DNA from 4 places in the Halanaerocella petrolearia genome. Region 4 is predicted to be linked to each of the others. Evidence: riboswitches for the same ligand, from Rfam matches in the RefSeq annotation. Region 4 holds a riboswitch; each other region holds the start of a gene.

Region 1 (4,314 bases), on a different contig from region 4:
TTTTCTTCTTTAACTTCATTCTACTCACACTTCCTAATATAAAAATAATCTAAGGTACCAATTAATAATCTGATTCCCCCATAGAATCATTATTAAACTACCTAAGGCAATAAAAGGGCCAAAAGGAAGTCGACTTCCCCATTCTTTAGCTCCACTACTTAATAAAAACAAAGCTATAATTGAACCAATAAAAGCACCAATAAAAATAGCTACTAAAGAATATAATCCTCCTATAAAGCTACCTACCATTGCTATTAACTTAACATCACCTAATCCCATACCACCTTTAGTAATAAATATAATCAATAATAAAAAAATAGCTGGAATAACTATACCACTTAATGAACTCTTAAAGTTAAGTTGGCCCGTTAATAAACTACTACCTAACCCTGATACAATACCTAAGTAAGTAAGTTGATTAGGAATGATCTGATATTTAAAATCAATAAAACTAGCCACTATTAATAAAGAGATCAACCACACATAAAGAAAAAATTCTATAGTAAAATAATACTGTTTATATAAAGTAAAAAAAAGTAGACCTGTTACTAGTTCTACTATTGGATACTGGTATGATATTTTCCTCCCACAATAACGACAACTGCTTTTTGTTAAAATAAAACTTAGCACTGGTATTAAATCAATAGGTTGGAGTTTAGTTTCACAACTTGGACAATAAGATCTAGAAAAAACAATCGGTTCTTTCTTTGGTAGCCGATAAATTACTACATTCAAGAAACTACCGATTATTAAACCAAAGGTAAATATTATAACTCCTAATGACATACTTATTTTCACCTGCTCTAAATTACTTATTTGTAAAAAGTCGCATTGTTTTTCTTATTTAAACCTAAAACCTTTTAAAAATAAAAAGATTATTTTAGTAAAGATGTTTCTTAAATTTTAATTGGTCTTAATCTTAACTGTAAACTGTAAATTGCAAACTGTAAACTGAAAAGAGTAATATGAGAATCAGCACCAAAAACGGTGCTGAAAAATGACTACTATTCACTTATACCTCCAGGTGTAACAGTTATTTTATCATTATTATTAACAGTATCGTCATCATTAATATCTACATCTACTTCATACTCAATTGTATAGGAAGAACCAGAAGTAGAGTAACCGCTACCTGTACTATACTTATTAGTATCCACATTTGTAATATAGTCGTTAATATCACTTAAACTTGCTGGATATTCACCCTCTTCCGCATTATACATCTCTAAACCTGCCTGAATATTTCTTAGATCACTTTTTACAGCAGCTATATCTGCTTTATCTCTTACTCCACCAAATTGCGGAATAGCAATTCCTGCTAAAGTTCCAATTACAGCAATTACAATCATCAACTCAATTAAAGTAAAACCTTCTTCTCTAGTTGCTAAAGTCTTAAACTGATCTCTTAATTTTTTTATCACTATAAATCCTCCTTTATATGAAAATACATTATATTACTTCTATAATTGATTAATAAAATCCTGCTTAACATAAATTAAAATGAACCCATTTCCATATTTTATACATATAATGAAATATTAGGATAGAGGCTAGGTTTTTAAACACTCTCACATAACCTCATTTTTATAAATTTGACTTTACTAATACTGATTCCTTACACTGACACTACATCATTTATAAATAACAAAAAACCGCCCTATAATCTTAAAAATTAATTTAAGATAGGACGGTTTCACCAATAGCTCAGTATAACCTAGGTGACCAGATATAAGTCATACTTCATTGCTTCCTATATTAAGAAATTCTTTAATTATACATATATTCCTTTTGGATTAATATATCATTAATACCAAATTATATCAAGTATTTTTATAATACTAAATTGCTTTAAACACTTTGAATCAGACCAAACATAGGTAACATAATTGAAAGTACTATACCTCCAATTATTATTCCCAATACTACAATTAAAGCTGGCTCAACTAATGAAATAATACTATCGACTTTATATTCAACCTCTTGTTCATAAAAATCAGCTAACTTATTAAGCATCTCTTCTAGATTTCCTGTCTCTTCTCCAATTTCTATCATCTGTAGTGCCATTTCAGGAAAGGTATCATCTTCACTTAAAGGCAAAGTAATACTTTCTCCTTCACTAATACTTTGTCGAGCAGATGCCAATTTATCAGCTATAACTTGATTAGAGACAACCTTACTTACTACTTCAAGTCCTTCTAAAATTGATATTCCACTATTAATTAAAATAGATAAGGTTCTACTTATTCTAGCCACTGATACTTTAACCACTAAATCACCCCATAAAGGTAACTTAAGTAGTATTCCATCTATCTTTCTTTTCCCTTGGTCAGTCTGATAATAATAATAGATACTAACAATTATGACAACTAAAACCAAAATAAATAAATACCAATAGCTTGAAACTAAACTACTACCATATAATAATAATCTAGTTAATAAGGGTAATTCAATATCCATACTAGAAAAGACATCTACAAAAGTAGGTAATACTACTGTAATTAAAAAAAAGACTACTCCTAAAGCTACCAAGGTGATTACTATAGGATAAACTAACGCAGAGGTTATTTTCTGCTTTAAATCATTCTCCTTTTCAAAATACTGAGCCAACTCCTCTAAAACACCATCTAATATACCACCAGTTTCTCCTGCTTCTACCATAGTAATAAATAATTTAGGAAAGACTTTATCTTCCTTTATCATTGCTTCTGATAAGGTCATACCACTCTCTACCCTTTCTCTAATAGCAATAATAGAGTCCTTTAATTTAGAAGCAACTACCTGCTCCGATAAAATATTGAGTGTTCTAACTAATGAAAGTCCTGAATTAATCATAGTAGCAAATTGTCTACTAAATAAAGCTAACTCTTCTACACTAGCTTTTTTCCAAGTTAAAAATTCAAAATTAAAATCAAAATTAGAAGTTTCTTCTTCAATTGAAGTAATATAATAACCTTGCTCTCTTAATTGATTAACTGCTATCTTCTTACTTTCAGCTTCTATATTTCCTTCAGTTAACTCTCCTTGTCTATTACGAGCTTTATAGTGAAAAATATGATCTATAACTAGCCACTCCTTTCTAAATTAGATTCTTAAGAGTCTCTATATTATTAGATTTATTTAAAGCTGTTTGACGCTTAATCTTTCCTTGTCTATATAAATCACGTAATGAATAATCCATAGTATGCATCCCCTTGTCTCTACCAGTCTGCATTACTGACTCTAATTGATGGCTTTTACCTTCACGAATTAGATTCTTAACTGCTGAATTTACTACTAACAACTCTGTAGCTGCTACTCTATCTAAACCGTCAATTGTAGAAATTAACTGTTGTGATAAAACTCCTTGTAAAATTAAAGACAGCTGTGTCCTAATCTGAGCTTGTTGGTGCGGCGGAAAAACATTAATAATTCGATCAATAGTTTCAGCTGCTCCATTAGTATGTAGAGTTGCTAAGACTAGATGACCAGTCTCTGCTGCTGTAATAGCAGTTGAGATAGTCTCTAAATCTCTCATTTCACCTACTAAAATAATATCTGGATCTTGTCTTAAGGCAGCACGTAATCCAGTTGCAAATTCTGCTGTATCTTTACCTACAGCTCGCTGATTAATAATTGATTTCTTATGTTGATGAACATACTCAATTGGATCTTCTAACGTTATAATATGCTTATCCTTCTGCTGATTAACTAAATCAAGCATAGCAGCTAAAGTAGTTGACTTCCCACTTCCAGTTGGTCCTGTAACTAAAAATAAGCCTCGAGGCTGTAAAGCCAACTCTTTTAATTTAGTTGGTAATCCTAGATCATCTAACTTAGGAATTTCAGTCGGAATTATCCGTAATACTAAAGCAGGATTTGCTTGCTGCTGAAAAGCATTAACTCTAAAACGATAATCACGCCACTGATAAGCAAAATCAACCTCTCCTTCTTCTTTAAGTATCTTCGCTTCTTCCTGATCTACCATATCAGCAATCATTCCTCTAAGTTCCTCTTTAGTAATTTTCTCAGTTCCTATCTTTTCTAACCTACCATTGACTCTAACTATAGGTTCTGCTCCTACAGTTAGATGAATATCTGATGCTTCTAATTTAATTCCTTGGCTTAATAGCTCAACTAGCTCCATTATTACCACTCCTTAAAAATTAACCTTTGTAACTCGCATAGCCTCTTTTAGCGTAGTTATTCCCTGACTTACTTTCTGTAAACCACTAGATTCTAAAGTAACCATACCTTTCTTCTTTGCTTCCTCTTCAATTTTTGTAGCTGATGCTTCTTCAACTACCAATTGTTTAACTTCTGAATCTAATTCCAACA
Region 2 (4,314 bases), on a different contig from region 4:
ATATTAATTTAGATCAACTTAATCGAATAGATAGGAGTGAGATAGATGCAGAAAACACCACAGGCTAATAGAGTTCATATTGCTATTTTAGGTCGGAGAAATGCTGGGAAATCAAGTCTGGTTAATGCCTTGACTAATCAAGAATTAGCTGTTGTTTCTGATGTAGCAGGAACTACTACTGATCCTGTTTATAAGTCGATGGAATTGCATCCTTTAGGGCCAGTAACAATGATCGATACAGCTGGAATTGATGATACTGGAGAATTAGGTGAATTACGGGTTAAGAAGACTAAAGAAGTCTTAAGTCGGACTGATTTGGCAGTTTTAGTAGTTGACCCTGAACAAGGAGTTGCTGACTATGAAAAGGATCTATTAGAAGAAGTAGAAGATAGAGAGATTCCTGTAGTAGGAGTCATCAATAAAGCAGATCAGGTAGATAATCTAGATGAGCAAGGATTAATGAAAGAGTTAGGTCTTAAGTTATTAACTGTTAGTGCTACCCAAGAGACTGGAATTGAAGAATTAAAGAAAGAGATTGTCTTTAATGCTCCAACAGAGTTTGAAGAACCTCATATTATTGGGGACTTAATTAACCCGCAAGATACAGTTGTCTTAGTGGTACCAATTGATAGTGCGGCACCTAAGGGGCGTTTGATTTTGCCACAGATGCAGACTTTACGTGATGCTTTAGATAATGATGCTCAAGCAATGGTTGTTAAGGATACTGAACTGAAGGGAGCATTAGCTGAGCTTAAGTCTAATCCAGAGCTTGTTGTAACTGATTCGCAAGCTTTTAAGGAGGTATCTGCTGATGTACCAGAAGAAATTGAGTTGACTGGTTTCTCTATTCTTTTTGCTCGGTATAAAGGTGACTTAGAGATTTATACTAAAGGTGTTAAAGGGATTGAAAGGTTGAGTTCTGGTGATAAAGTTTTAGTAGCTGAGTCTTGTACTCACCATCGCACTGCTGAGGATATAGGAACAGTTAAGATACCTAACTGGATAGAAGACTTTGTAGGTGATGAATTAGAATTTGATCATGTAGCTGGGAGAGAATTTCCTGATAAGATTGAAGAATATGATTTGATTGTCCAGTGTGGTGGTTGTATGACTAATAGAAAAGAGATTTTATATCGCTTAAAGAAGGCTGACAGTTTAGATATTCCAGTTGTTAATTATGGGATGTTGATTGCTCATGTCCATGGTATTTTAGACAGGGCGTTAGAGCCTTTTCCAACTGCTAAGGAGATCTGGGAACAAGAATAAGTAAGAAAAGGGATGATATAAGTGATTTATCTCGATAATGCAGCTACAAGTTGGCCTAAACCAGAAGAAGTCTATCAAGCAATGGATCAGTTTATGCGCCATAAAGCAGCAAACCCAGGTCGGGCTGGACATAAGATGGCAGCTCAAGCTGGTGAATTAGTCTGGCAGACAAGAAGGCTATTGGCTGAATTTTTAAATGCAGCTAGTAGTCAAGAGATTATTCTGACTAAGAATGCTACTGAGGCTTTGAATTTAGCTTTACAAGGCTACTTAGAAGAGGGAGATCATGTAGTAACGACTAGTTTGGCCCATAACTCTATCTTACGGCCATTGAAAGAATTAGAACCAAAGGTAGAAGTAACAATTATTGAAGCAGATAATTCAGGTCAGGTTGAGATAGAGCAGATTGAAGATAATTTACGGCAGAACACTAAGTTAGTAGCTGTAACTCATGCTTCTAATGTAACAGGTTTTTTATTACCTATAGCAGAAATAGGAGAGTTGTTGGAAGAAAAAAATATTAAACTATTAGTCGATGCAGCTCAGACAGCTGGTGTCTATCCTCTAGATGTGCAACAGATGAAGATTGATCTGCTAGCTTTTACTGGTCACAAGTCTTTATTTGGCCCGCCAGGTACAGGAGGATTATATTTAAATAATGGTATAGAACTCAATTCTTTATTATTTGGAGGTACTGGTAGTAACTCAGAGGATATTTATCAACCACGGATTAGACCAGATAGATATGAGAGTGGAACACCTAATACAGTTGGCTTAGCTGGTTTAAAGGCCGGAGTAGAGTTCATTCTAGAGGAAGGTTTAGATAATATTAGACAGCATGAGCAAGAACTATTAGATTATTTAGTTACTGAATTAGAAAAGATACCAGAAGTTACTTTATACCGACCAACTGATATAGATAAACAAGCTCCACTTCTGTCAGTCAACTTTGGTACTGAAGATTCAGGAGAAGTAGGATATATCTTAGATAAGGCTTTTGATATAGCAGTCAGAACTGGTCTACATTGTGCTCCCTTAGCTCATAGAAGTTTGGGTACTTTTGAACGTGGTACAGTTAGATTTAGTTTAGGTTATTTTAATACACTAGATGAGATAAAGGAAGTAATAGAAATTAGTAAAGAAATAGCTGCTGAAGTTTAGGAAGGGCCTTGGCCCTTCTTTTTTTAGAAATTAAGTAAAAAATAATATTTGGTTTAGGAAGGAAATTTCGATATTATATAGTATTATTGTAATGAGTAATGAAAGTTTAAATATTATGGTAATATTTTGAATGATTATAAAATTAGTAATTAAAAATAATCCTCGAGAGTGGCACACTTATTTAAAGATAAGGTCGCAAAGCTATGAGTCTACGGCATAATAATCATTATGCTAAGGCTGTCAGGCTATCGAAAGGAATATTGGTCTATATACCCTATTCCTTAATTTTAGCTTGAGAGGAATAGGTTTTTTTGATAGATAAACTATTTTTATTAAAATTTAATCCAAGGAATGATGTTAATTATGATAGGAACTGTAGTAAATACTATATCGATTATAATTGGTGGTGTCTTAGGTAGATCATTAGGAGATAAACTAAATGATTCTTTAAAGGATATTGTAATGCAAGGTTTAAGTTTAGCAGTTTTATTAATTGGATTACAGATGGCTTTAAAGGGGCAAGAAGTAATCTTAATTATTTTTAGTTTAGTAATTGGAGGATTAATTGGAGAATGGATAAAGATTGAAAAACGTTTAGAAGAGTTAGGTATCTGGCTAGAGAAGATATTTAATAATCAAGATGGAATTGTAGCTGGATTTGTTCAGTGTAGTTTAATCTATTGTATAGGTGCTATGTCAATTATGGGAGCAATTCAAGATGGTTTACAGAATGATCCATCTACTTTATATGCCAAATCATTGTTGGATGGTTTTTCGGCTATAGCCTTTTCTTCTACTTTGGGAGTAGGGGTTATATTATCAGCTGGATCTGTTTTCATCTACCAAGGTACAATTACTCTGTTAGCTAGTTGGTTAAAAGTTATTTTAACTCAGGCTGTGATAAACGAAATGACTGCTACTGGAGGCTTATTGATAGTTGCTATTGCTTTTAATATGTTAGGGATAACTGAAATAAAAGTAGGTAATTTATTACCAGCTATTTTAGTAAGTATTATATTAGGAACATTTATTATTTAGTTATGAGCTGTGAGCCATGAGTTAAGCCAAAACCAAAAAATAAATTTATTTCAAATTTCTTAAGATTTGTACATTGTCAATTGTAAACTATCAACTATATAGGAAAGGAGGAAGAAAATGAATACTGATAATCAGAAAGAAGAAATTACTTTTAAGTTTATACCTCATACTTCACAAGGGATATTTACTCTTCGTCTTTCTAAAAAGTTTATTAAAGTTACTCTTACATTCATGTTAATAGGATTATTGACTTTAGTAGGGGGATTATATTATTATCATAAACAATATAATCTTTCTCTAAAGAGAATAAAGCAGTATATACCTTTGAAAGAAAAAAACAAAGAATTAAGAAAGAGTAATAATCATCTACATCAAAAACTAGCAAAATTATCGAAACAAACTGAAAAGATCAAACAAGAGTTTAATAGGCTAAAAAAGGAAAATCAGAAGATTAGACAGTTAGTTGATTTTAAAGACCAGCTTAATAGCCAAGCTAAAGCTGAAACTGTTTCAGTTAGGACAGTAAGTTATAATTCAAATCAGAATTCAATTAAAAGAGCTGAAGATAACTTGCAATTATTAAAAGAGGCCTTACCACAAGGGGAGAAGAATGTATCTCAGCTTAAAGAAGAAGTAGTAGAGTATAAAGATTATCTAGTTTCTAAACCACATGGATGGCCAATAAAAGGTGATAAAGGAAGAATTACTTCTGCTTTTGGTTATCGTCATCATCCAGTTCTTAATAAACGTGTTTTTCATGATGGATTGGATATTGGAATCTGGTATAACCATAAAGTAGTTGCTACAGGAAAGGGAAAAGTTATATTTGCTGGGAAGAAATCTGGATAT
Region 3 (4,314 bases), 190 kb from region 4:
AAAATTGATCCAGATAAATGTACTGGTTGTGAGAAATGTGTTTTAGAATGTCCTCGCAATATTATTTCTATGTTCAGTCAAGAGCAAGAAGTATTTACTAGATGTAAATCAGTCTTACAAGGTGGAGAAGTTAAAGATGACTGTGAAGTTGGTTGTATTGGCTGTACTCTATGTGCTAAAAAATGTCCTGTAGATGCTATTGAAATGGAAGATAACCTACCAGTTGTTGATGCAGAAGAATGTATTGGTTGTGGTCAATGTGTAGAGGTCTGTCCTACTGATGCTATGGTAGATACTCCATTTGAAGTAGAGGATAATCCAACTAAAGATGCTGATAAAGGAAGTCAGATTGTAATCGGTGATGAATGTGTAGGTTGTACACTTTGTACTAATGAATGTCCTGTTGATGCTATCTCTGGAGAACAGGGCGGACAGCATGAAATAGACCAAGACGAATGTATTCAGTGTGAGCAGTGTATTTCAGTTTGTCCTAAGGAGACAATTGAGTATGAGTAATGACACAGTATATGATTAAGTTTCACTAAAAATTAATAAGTTGTAATATAAAAAAAGCTGGCCCTTTAAGGAGCCAGCTTTTTTTTATTAATTAAGCTTTAAGCCATAAATTGTTCAATGTCATCTTCAACATTATCAATACCTGCAATTCCAAACTTATCGACTAATACATTAGCTACATTGTCAGATAAGAAGGCTGGTAATGTTGGCCCTAAGTGAATATCCTTAACACCTAGATATAATAATGCTAGTAGTACAATTACTGCTTTCTGTTCATACCAAGCAATATTATAAGAGATAGGTAGATCGTTGATATCTTCTAGTTCAAAGGCTTTAGCTAACTCCTGGGCAATAACTACTAGAGAATAAGAGTCATTACATTGTCCCGCATCTAAGACTCTTGGAATACCTCCAATGTCGCCTAAGTCTAGCTTATTATATTTATATTTAGCACATCCTGCTGTTAAGATTACTGTATCTTCAGGTAGTTCTTTAGCAAATTCAGTATAATAATCTCTACTATTCATTCTTCCGTCACAACCTGCCATCACGAAGAACTGCTTAATAGCACCTTCTTTGACAGCCTCAATTACTTTATCTGCTAGATCTAAGACCTGGTTATGAGCAAAGCCACCAACTATTGTACCGTCTTCAATCTGCTCTGGAGCGTCACATTCTTTAGCTACTTCGATAAGCTGGCTAAAGTCTTTATTTCCGTCTTTATCTGCTTCAATATGAGTAGCTACATCTAGACCAGCTGAACCTGTAGTGAAGATCTTATCACTGTAGCTAGCATCATCTTTTGGAGGCACGATACAGTTAGTTGTAAATAGAATTGGCCCGTTGAAACTTTCGAACTCCTCTTTCTGTTGCCACCAAGCATTACCATAATTACCTACAAAGTGATCATACTTTTTGAAGGCAGGATAATAGTTAGCTGGTAACATTTCAGAATGAGTATAAATATCTACTCCAGTACCTTCAGTCTGTTCTAGTAATTGTTCCATATCCTTTAGATCGTGACCACTAATTAGGATGGCTGGATTATCTTTAGTACCAATATTTACTTCTGTAATTTCAGGATTACCATACGTGTCTGTATTGGCTTGATCTAATTGAGCCATAGCCTGAACACCATGTTCACCTGTCTGCATAGCTAAGTTTACTAAGTCATCAGCTGACAGACTATCATCAGTTGTAGCTGCTAAAGCTTCTTGCATAAAGTCATAGACTTCTTGGCTTTCATAATCTAAGTTATAGCTATGTTCAGCATAAGCAGCCATTCCTTTAACACCATAAGTAATAAGTTCTCTTAAAGATCTAACATCTTCATCTTCCGTATCTAGCACGCCAACCTCTTCACCTTTAGCAATAAATTCTTCTTTAGTACCTGCAGTCCAAGTAGCTCCTGCAAATAGATCATTAAATTCTGCTCCTGCTTCTTTTGCTTTCTTTTTAGCTTTAGCTCTTACTTCTAATGCCTCTTTAATCTGTTCTACAAAGGCATCATTATCAAAATTGGCATTAGTAATAGTCATGAATAAGCTCTTCATGACAAACTTATCTATGTCAGGCGTTGCAACTCCTAAATCTTTAGCTTTAGTACTATAAGTAGAAACTCCTTTTAGTAAATAGATTAAAAGGTCTTGTAAGTTAGCTGTTGTATCTTCTTTTCCACAGACTCCTTTAACTGTACAAGCTTTGCCTCCTGCTGTTTCTTGACATTGATAACAAAACATTGACATAAACAATCCCTCCTTTATTATTTTTAAATCTTAATTCTATCTTTATTGTAAGATAATTTGTTGTAATTTAATATGATATAAATCACACTTAACGACAAAGATATTAAATTATAGTATAATTATCTATACCTTCCTTAAATATTATAACATAGTTTTTTTAATTTACATAATTTTATGAGAAAATTTAATTTTAAGGAGGAAATTATGGTCTTATATTAAAATTATTTTACAGGGTATGTATTATAATGTAGTTTAAATTAGTGATTTTAATAAAAATGTATATTTATTAAGAGCTGTGAAGTATAATCTGTAATTGGTCACCTGGATTATATGGAGCTAGTGGTGAACCCACCTTATTTTTAAATAAGGTGGGTTTTATATTTAGTTGAATAATAAGAAAGTTGGTGTAGGCTAAATTGATAAATTTTATGAAAAGATTCTTTAATGAAGATTATGAGGTAGTAGCCTATCGAGGGTTTTTAATAATTGTTATGTTTTTGTATCTGTCATTTGGAATAATATATAAGCTAAGTAATCATGCCATTGATCCTTTTTCTTTTAAGCATAGGTTAGTTATAGCAGTTATACTTCTGATATTTTTTATTTTATCTTTTATAAGTGAGAAGATAAGAAATAATTTAGTAACTATTATTTATTTCGTGTTATATACTATTAATATTCATCTTATTTATTTTGCTTACTTAAATAATTATTCAATTAATTATGCTATTGGTATCTTGGTAGTGATTATAGTTACAAATTTTATATTTAAAACAACTCCCCAGTTAAGAAATTATAATTTGATTATAATTTCTTTAGTTATCTTGTCGCTCTTATTTACTGTTAACCCATCTATAAGTAAAATAATATTTATTATATTTACTATATTAACTAGTTTATTATCTTATATTACTCATAGTTTGAAAATTGATCTTCAGAATAAGTTAAAAAGAAGTAAGGATAAATATCAAGACCTTTATATGAAACAGAAGATGTTATTGGATAATAGTGAGACTCAGATTTGGTATTTAAAAGATGCTAATCTATATGGAGAAGTGAATCAAGCCCATGCTGATTTTTTAGGTTTAGAAAAAGAAGATATTAGAAATACAAATATAGAAGATTTATTTGATCAGCAAGTAGCTGAAGAGTATATTACTAATAATAAAAAGGTTTTTAGCAAACAAGAGAAAGAGGAGTTTGAGTATTCTATTAAAAATCAGCATGGAAAAGAGAGAGTATTGTTAATTAGTAAAGTTCCTAAGTTAAATAAAGATAATGAAGTTGAATCTTTAATCTGTACTGCTAAAGATATAACTGAAGAGAGAAAGACTAAAGAAGAGATTGAATATTTGAATTATCACGACAGTTTAACTGGTCTATACAATAGAAGATATTTAGAAGAGCAACTTGATTTATTAGATCAGCAGAATCAGTTACCATTAAGTATTATTGTAGGAGATATTAACGGCCTAAAATTAACTAATGATGCTTTTGGTCATCAATTAGGAGATAAATTATTATCTGAAGCGGCTCAAGTAATAAAGGATTCTTGTCGAGAAGATGATATCGTTGTACGTTGGGGTGGAGATGAATTTGTAGTCTTATTACCTAAAACTAATAAGAAGAATACTAAAAAAGTATATTCTAGAATAAAGGAAAACTGCGAAGAACAAAATATAGAATTATTAGAGATTAGTATTAGTTTAGGTTATGCTACTAAGAGAAAAGTTACTGAAGATATTGATGATATTTTTAAAGAAGCAGAAGATTGGATGTATAAGATGAAGTTGACTGAAAGTAAGAGTTTTCATAATAGTGTTCTCTCTTCTTTATTAAGAACATTAAAAGAAAAAACTAATGAAACTGTAGAACATGGTAATAGGCTGAAAAAACTTGCCTTAAAAATAGGTAAAAAGCTAAATTTATCTGATGCTAAATTGACTGATTTGAGTCTATTAGCCGAACTACATGATTTAGGCAAAGTAGGTATTTCAGAAGAGATACTTAATAAGCCAACTCCTTTGATCAAAGAAGAATGGGAAGAAATGAA
Region 4 (4,314 bases):
AGGTAAATTAGAAGTTGTACCAGGAACTCCTTCAGGCTGACTAGACGTTCCCTCTTCACTTTCCTCTTTAACTTGTTTACTACGTGCAATACCTTGATCATCAACTACTGGTTCATACTCTGTTTTATTTATGCTACGTTGATCAAAATTAAGTTTAGCATTAACTTTAACTACAAAATTATTTATTCCTAACACTTTAGTCAACATTACATTTAAATCTTGTTCTATCTCTTCTTCAAATTTATCTTGAGTTTCTAACTGGTCATAATTAGATTTTGAGCTTTCATCTTGATTATCTAATTTAGCAGACAGTAAATTACCTGCTGTATCAACAATAGTTACTTTATTAGCCTTTAAGCCTTTAACACTACTAGCTACTAAATTAGCAATCGACTGTACTTGATTCTTACTAATGTCTTGGTATCCATTTAATTTTAGAAATACAGAAGCTTTAGCTGGTTTGGACTGTTCTTTATAAATACTATTTTGAGCCGGAGTAATCTGCACCCTAGCATAACTAATATTCTCAAATTGTTTAATAGTCCTTGATAGTTCACCAGATAAGGCTCGATTATAATTAACTTTCTGTTGAAAGTCAGTAGTTCCTATCTGGGTCTGATCAAAAAGCTCAAAACCAGTTACTCCGCCAGTCGGTAATCCATCTCCAGCTAATTCTAACCTAAGTTGATGGGCTTTTTGGCTAGGTACTAAAATAACAGAACCTTTATTTTCTAATTTATATGAAACCTGTTTTTCCTTTAGCTTTTCAACTATTACTCCAGCATCTTTATTAGATAAATTATTAAATAATACCTTATATTCAGGCTGACTAGCCCAATTAACCAAAATAAATATAGCAATAATAGTAGCAATAATTGAAGCGCCAATTATAATCTTAGTTTTCTTATCTAACCCTGTCCATAATTTTAAAAACTGCTCTTTTAGCTCTGCAAAACTTTCAACCATATTTACACCTCAATCCTAGTGACCATCCCATCAGACTTGTATCCTCATAATCTCCTTGTAGGCATCAACTACTTTATTTCTTACTTCTGTTGTTAAATCTAAAGATATTTTAGCTTTTTGAGCAGCTATCATTACTTCATGAACACTATCAGCTTTTCCTAAAGCCAAATCTTGACTGGCTTGATTGGCTTGATGTTGTAGATTATTCGTCTTTTGTAGGGATTGTTTTAACATATTAGTAAAAGAAGTTTTATTTTTCTTTTCTTCACTACTATCAGATAATTTCTGATTTATTTTCATCAAATTAGAATTAGACAGCTTGTCAACTTTCATTTATACCCCTCCTTTATCCAAGTTCAAGTGCACTCTTAGCCATTTTTTTAGCTGAATTCAAAGCAGTTACATTTGCCTCATAAGACCTAGTAGCTGACATCATATCTGTCATCTCTGATACAACATTTACATTAGGCATCTTTACATAACCAGCTTCATTAGCATCTGGATGTTCAGGTTTATAAACTAACTTAGGTGGTTTATTACTCTCTTCTATATTAGTCACCTCTACTCCATTTACATTCTCTTCTTTAGATGCTAATTCTTCTTGTAATCTCGCTTTAAAGACAGGCATCTTACGACGGTAAGGGCCACCATCTTCTGTACGAGTTGTATTAGCATTAGCAATATTACTTGAAATAGTATTCATTCTTAATCTTTGAGCTGTCAAACCTGAGGCACTAATACCAATCCCTTTAAACATTGACATTACTATTTACCTCCCTTTTTAATTACATTCTCTATTCGGCGAAATTTATTAGCCAGTTGCTTAGTAACAGCTTGATATTCTAAATTAGTCTTAGCTAACTTAGACATTTCAGCATCTATACTAACGTTATTACCATCACTTCTGACCTTGGTATCTTCTTCTGTATACATCTTAGGCTTTACAGACTCTAAACTCCTGCTATTTAAAGATATATGTCTTTTATTAGTTACTTCCAAATCATAGTCTTGATTCAATACTTTATTCAATTGACCTTTAAAGCTGACTCCTTTTCTCTTATAACCTGGAGTATCAGCATTAGAGATATTATTAGCAATTGTTTTATGTCTTTTTTGTAAACCATCTAATGATTTTTGTAACACACTAAAGTTTTGATCAAACAACTTCATCTGAAACCTCCCTTTAAATTACTATCCCTTTTTAAAACTTCAATATATATTTATAATATTCCTGCAATTTTTAAGAAACTAATCTTGTATTATAGGAAAAAAATAGTTGTTATCCCAATTATGTATAATTATATCTTATTATGCATCATTTTCAATATTAATTTGGAATATTACCCTAAAAAATTACATAATAAAACAATAACCCCTATCCTCATAAAAAGATATAGGGGTTTCATATACTCCATTTGGTAACCTGACGGTCTTAGCAATTACGCCATAGACTCAAAAGCTTTGCGACCCTACCTTTCGATAAGTGTGCCATTTACGAGGATGTAATATATTTATTTTTTACTTTAATATCCATCCATTTAAATATCTTTGTTTAAGAACTTCTTTCTGAAAAGCTACTGCTACCTTTTATTAATTCAATACCTATTTCCAATATTCCTGCATTTTTAAAAAATTATCTTATATTATAGATAAAAAAATGATTATTACTGCAATTATGTATGATTTTGTCTAATCTATAATTTTACTTTAAAACATTATCCAAAGAATCACTTAAAACAATAACCCCCTTATAAAAGGTATAGGGGGGCATATACTCTATTTAGTAGTCTGACGCAATTATGCCATCTTTGCGACTCTACCCTTCGATAAGTGTTTCATTTACAATGATATGATATATTTATCTTACAAATTAAAAAACAGGTGTGGGCAACCCACACCTGTAAAGCTAATTTAATTTCTTTAACTCGTCTAGTAAATAATCATTTAATACTTTAATATGTGTTCCTTTCATACCTAATGACTTAGACTTAATTACTCCTGCACTTTCAAACTTACGAAGAGCATTAACAATTACTGAACGAGTAATGCCTACTCTATCTGCAATTTTACTAGCTACCAGTAAACCCTCTGTGCCATCAAGTTCTTCAAAAATATGCTCTACAGCCTCTAATTCAGAATAAGATAAAGTATCTATAGCGATCTGAACTGCTGCTTTTTTACGAGCTGCTTTCTCTCTTTCTTTACTCTTTAATCTTAAAATCTCCATACCAACTACAGTAGCTGCATATTCAGCTAATAATAAATCACTAGATTCAAACTCTTTATCAAATCTAGCTAAAATCAAAGTACCCAATCTTTCTCCTCCACCATTAATTGGTACAATAGTCGTTAGTTTATGCTTAAATAAACAATCTTTAGCCTCTTTAAAGACACATGAACCATGTTTTTGCTCATAATTAGATTGAGTATGATAGATTCCTAATAACCAGTCATTATATTCTCTAGGAAATTTATTCTGGTTAATTACCTCTTTTAACATTAGGTCACATTCAAATTCATCTACCAAGTTATGTCCTAAAATTTCTCCACCTTGGTCTACTAAATAAACATTAGCTCTAATAGTTTCTCTTAACACTTTAGCCATTTCTGCAAAATCAACTGGATGACCAGCAGAGCGCTGAATTAATCTATTTATCTTACGTGTTTTAGTAAGTAATTGTTCCATCAATATGTCCTCCTTAATAACTAACTGTTTTGTCAGTCAGCCCAGTATATCAAAACCTAGAATAACTTAAATAATTATATCTAAATTTAATTTTTATTTCAGATTATAAAGAACTTAGAGAATATATTTACTTAAATCTTTATCTTTAACTAGATCATCTAATCTATCTTTTACATATTGACGATTGATTTCAATTCTATCCTTCTTAAGTTCTGGAGCTGTAAAAGAAAGTTCCTCTAATAGTTTCTCTACAATAGTATGCAATCTTCGAGCTCCTATATTTTCTGTCTGTTCATTAACTTGATAAGCAATCTCAGCCAATTCATCAATTGCTTCTTCAGTAAATTCAATTTCTAAATCTTCAGTAGCCAATAATGCTTTATATTGTTTTGTCAAAGCATGTTCGGGTTCAATTAAAATTTCTTTAAAGTTATCTTTAGATAGACTATTTAATTCGACTCTAATTGGGAATCGACCTTGTAATTCAGGGATTAAATCAGTTGGATTAGATACATGAAAAGCACCAGCTGCAATAAATAAAATATGGTCTGTCTTAACTGAGCCATATTTTGTATTGACTGTTGAACCTTCTACAATTGGTAAGATATCTCTTTGTACCCCTTCTCGAGATACATCTGGATTAGATCCTGCTTCTTTACCAG

The links. A riboswitch is a leader RNA that binds a small molecule or an ion and turns the genes downstream of it on or off. The one in region 4 is predicted to bind cyclic di-GMP.
Region 1: linked by a shared signal. The riboswitch ahead of ACYQ39_RS11670 (type IV pilin protein) and the one ahead of flgB (flagellar basal body rod protein FlgB) in region 4 are both predicted to bind cyclic di-GMP.
Region 2: linked by a shared signal. The riboswitch ahead of ACYQ39_RS07925 (DUF554 domain-containing protein) and the one ahead of flgB (flagellar basal body rod protein FlgB) in region 4 are both predicted to bind cyclic di-GMP.
Region 3: linked by a shared signal. The riboswitch ahead of ACYQ39_RS04945 (diguanylate cyclase) and the one ahead of flgB (flagellar basal body rod protein FlgB) in region 4 are both predicted to bind cyclic di-GMP.

The regions. Positions count from the first base shown of each region.
Region 1 covers NZ_BAAHXW010000002.1:875,520-879,833, reverse strand. The annotation lists gene ACYQ39_RS11680 (O-antigen ligase family protein) at 1-19, opposite strand, end outside; gene ACYQ39_RS11675 (prepilin peptidase) at 34-786, opposite strand; gene ACYQ39_RS11670 (type IV pilin protein) at 1,005-1,421, opposite strand; cyclic di-GMP riboswitch class II at 1,677-1,760, opposite strand; gene ACYQ39_RS11665 (type II secretion system F family protein) at 1,849-3,000, opposite strand; gene ACYQ39_RS11660 (type IV pilus twitching motility protein PilT) at 3,077-4,123, opposite strand; gene pilB (type IV-A pilus assembly ATPase PilB) at 4,136-4,314, opposite strand, start outside.
Region 2 covers NZ_BAAHXW010000002.1:136,209-140,522, reverse strand. The annotation lists gene hydE ([FeFe] hydrogenase H-cluster radical SAM maturase HydE) at 1-68, shown strand, start outside; gene hydF ([FeFe] hydrogenase H-cluster maturation GTPase HydF) at 46-1,266, shown strand; gene ACYQ39_RS07930 (aminotransferase class V-fold PLP-dependent enzyme) at 1,288-2,427, shown strand; cyclic di-GMP riboswitch class I at 2,588-2,680, shown strand; gene ACYQ39_RS07925 (DUF554 domain-containing protein) at 2,791-3,465, shown strand; gene ACYQ39_RS07920 (M23 family metallopeptidase) at 3,583-4,314, shown strand, end outside.
Region 3 covers NZ_BAAHXW010000001.1:965,190-969,503, reverse strand. The annotation lists gene ACYQ39_RS04955 (RnfABCDGE type electron transport complex subunit B) at 1-516, shown strand, start outside; gene hcp (hydroxylamine reductase) at 615-2,261, opposite strand; cyclic di-GMP riboswitch class II at 2,541-2,624, shown strand; gene ACYQ39_RS04945 (diguanylate cyclase) at 2,678-4,314, shown strand, end outside.
Region 4 covers NZ_BAAHXW010000001.1:774,792-779,105, forward strand. The annotation lists gene fliF (flagellar basal-body MS-ring/collar protein FliF) at 1-966, opposite strand, end outside; gene fliE (flagellar hook-basal body complex protein FliE) at 997-1,299, opposite strand; gene flgC (flagellar basal body rod protein FlgC) at 1,313-1,729, opposite strand; gene flgB (flagellar basal body rod protein FlgB) at 1,732-2,136, opposite strand; cyclic di-GMP riboswitch class I at 2,381-2,466, opposite strand; gene codY (GTP-sensing pleiotropic transcriptional regulator CodY) at 2,873-3,652, opposite strand; gene hslU (ATP-dependent protease ATPase subunit HslU) at 3,767-4,314, opposite strand, start outside.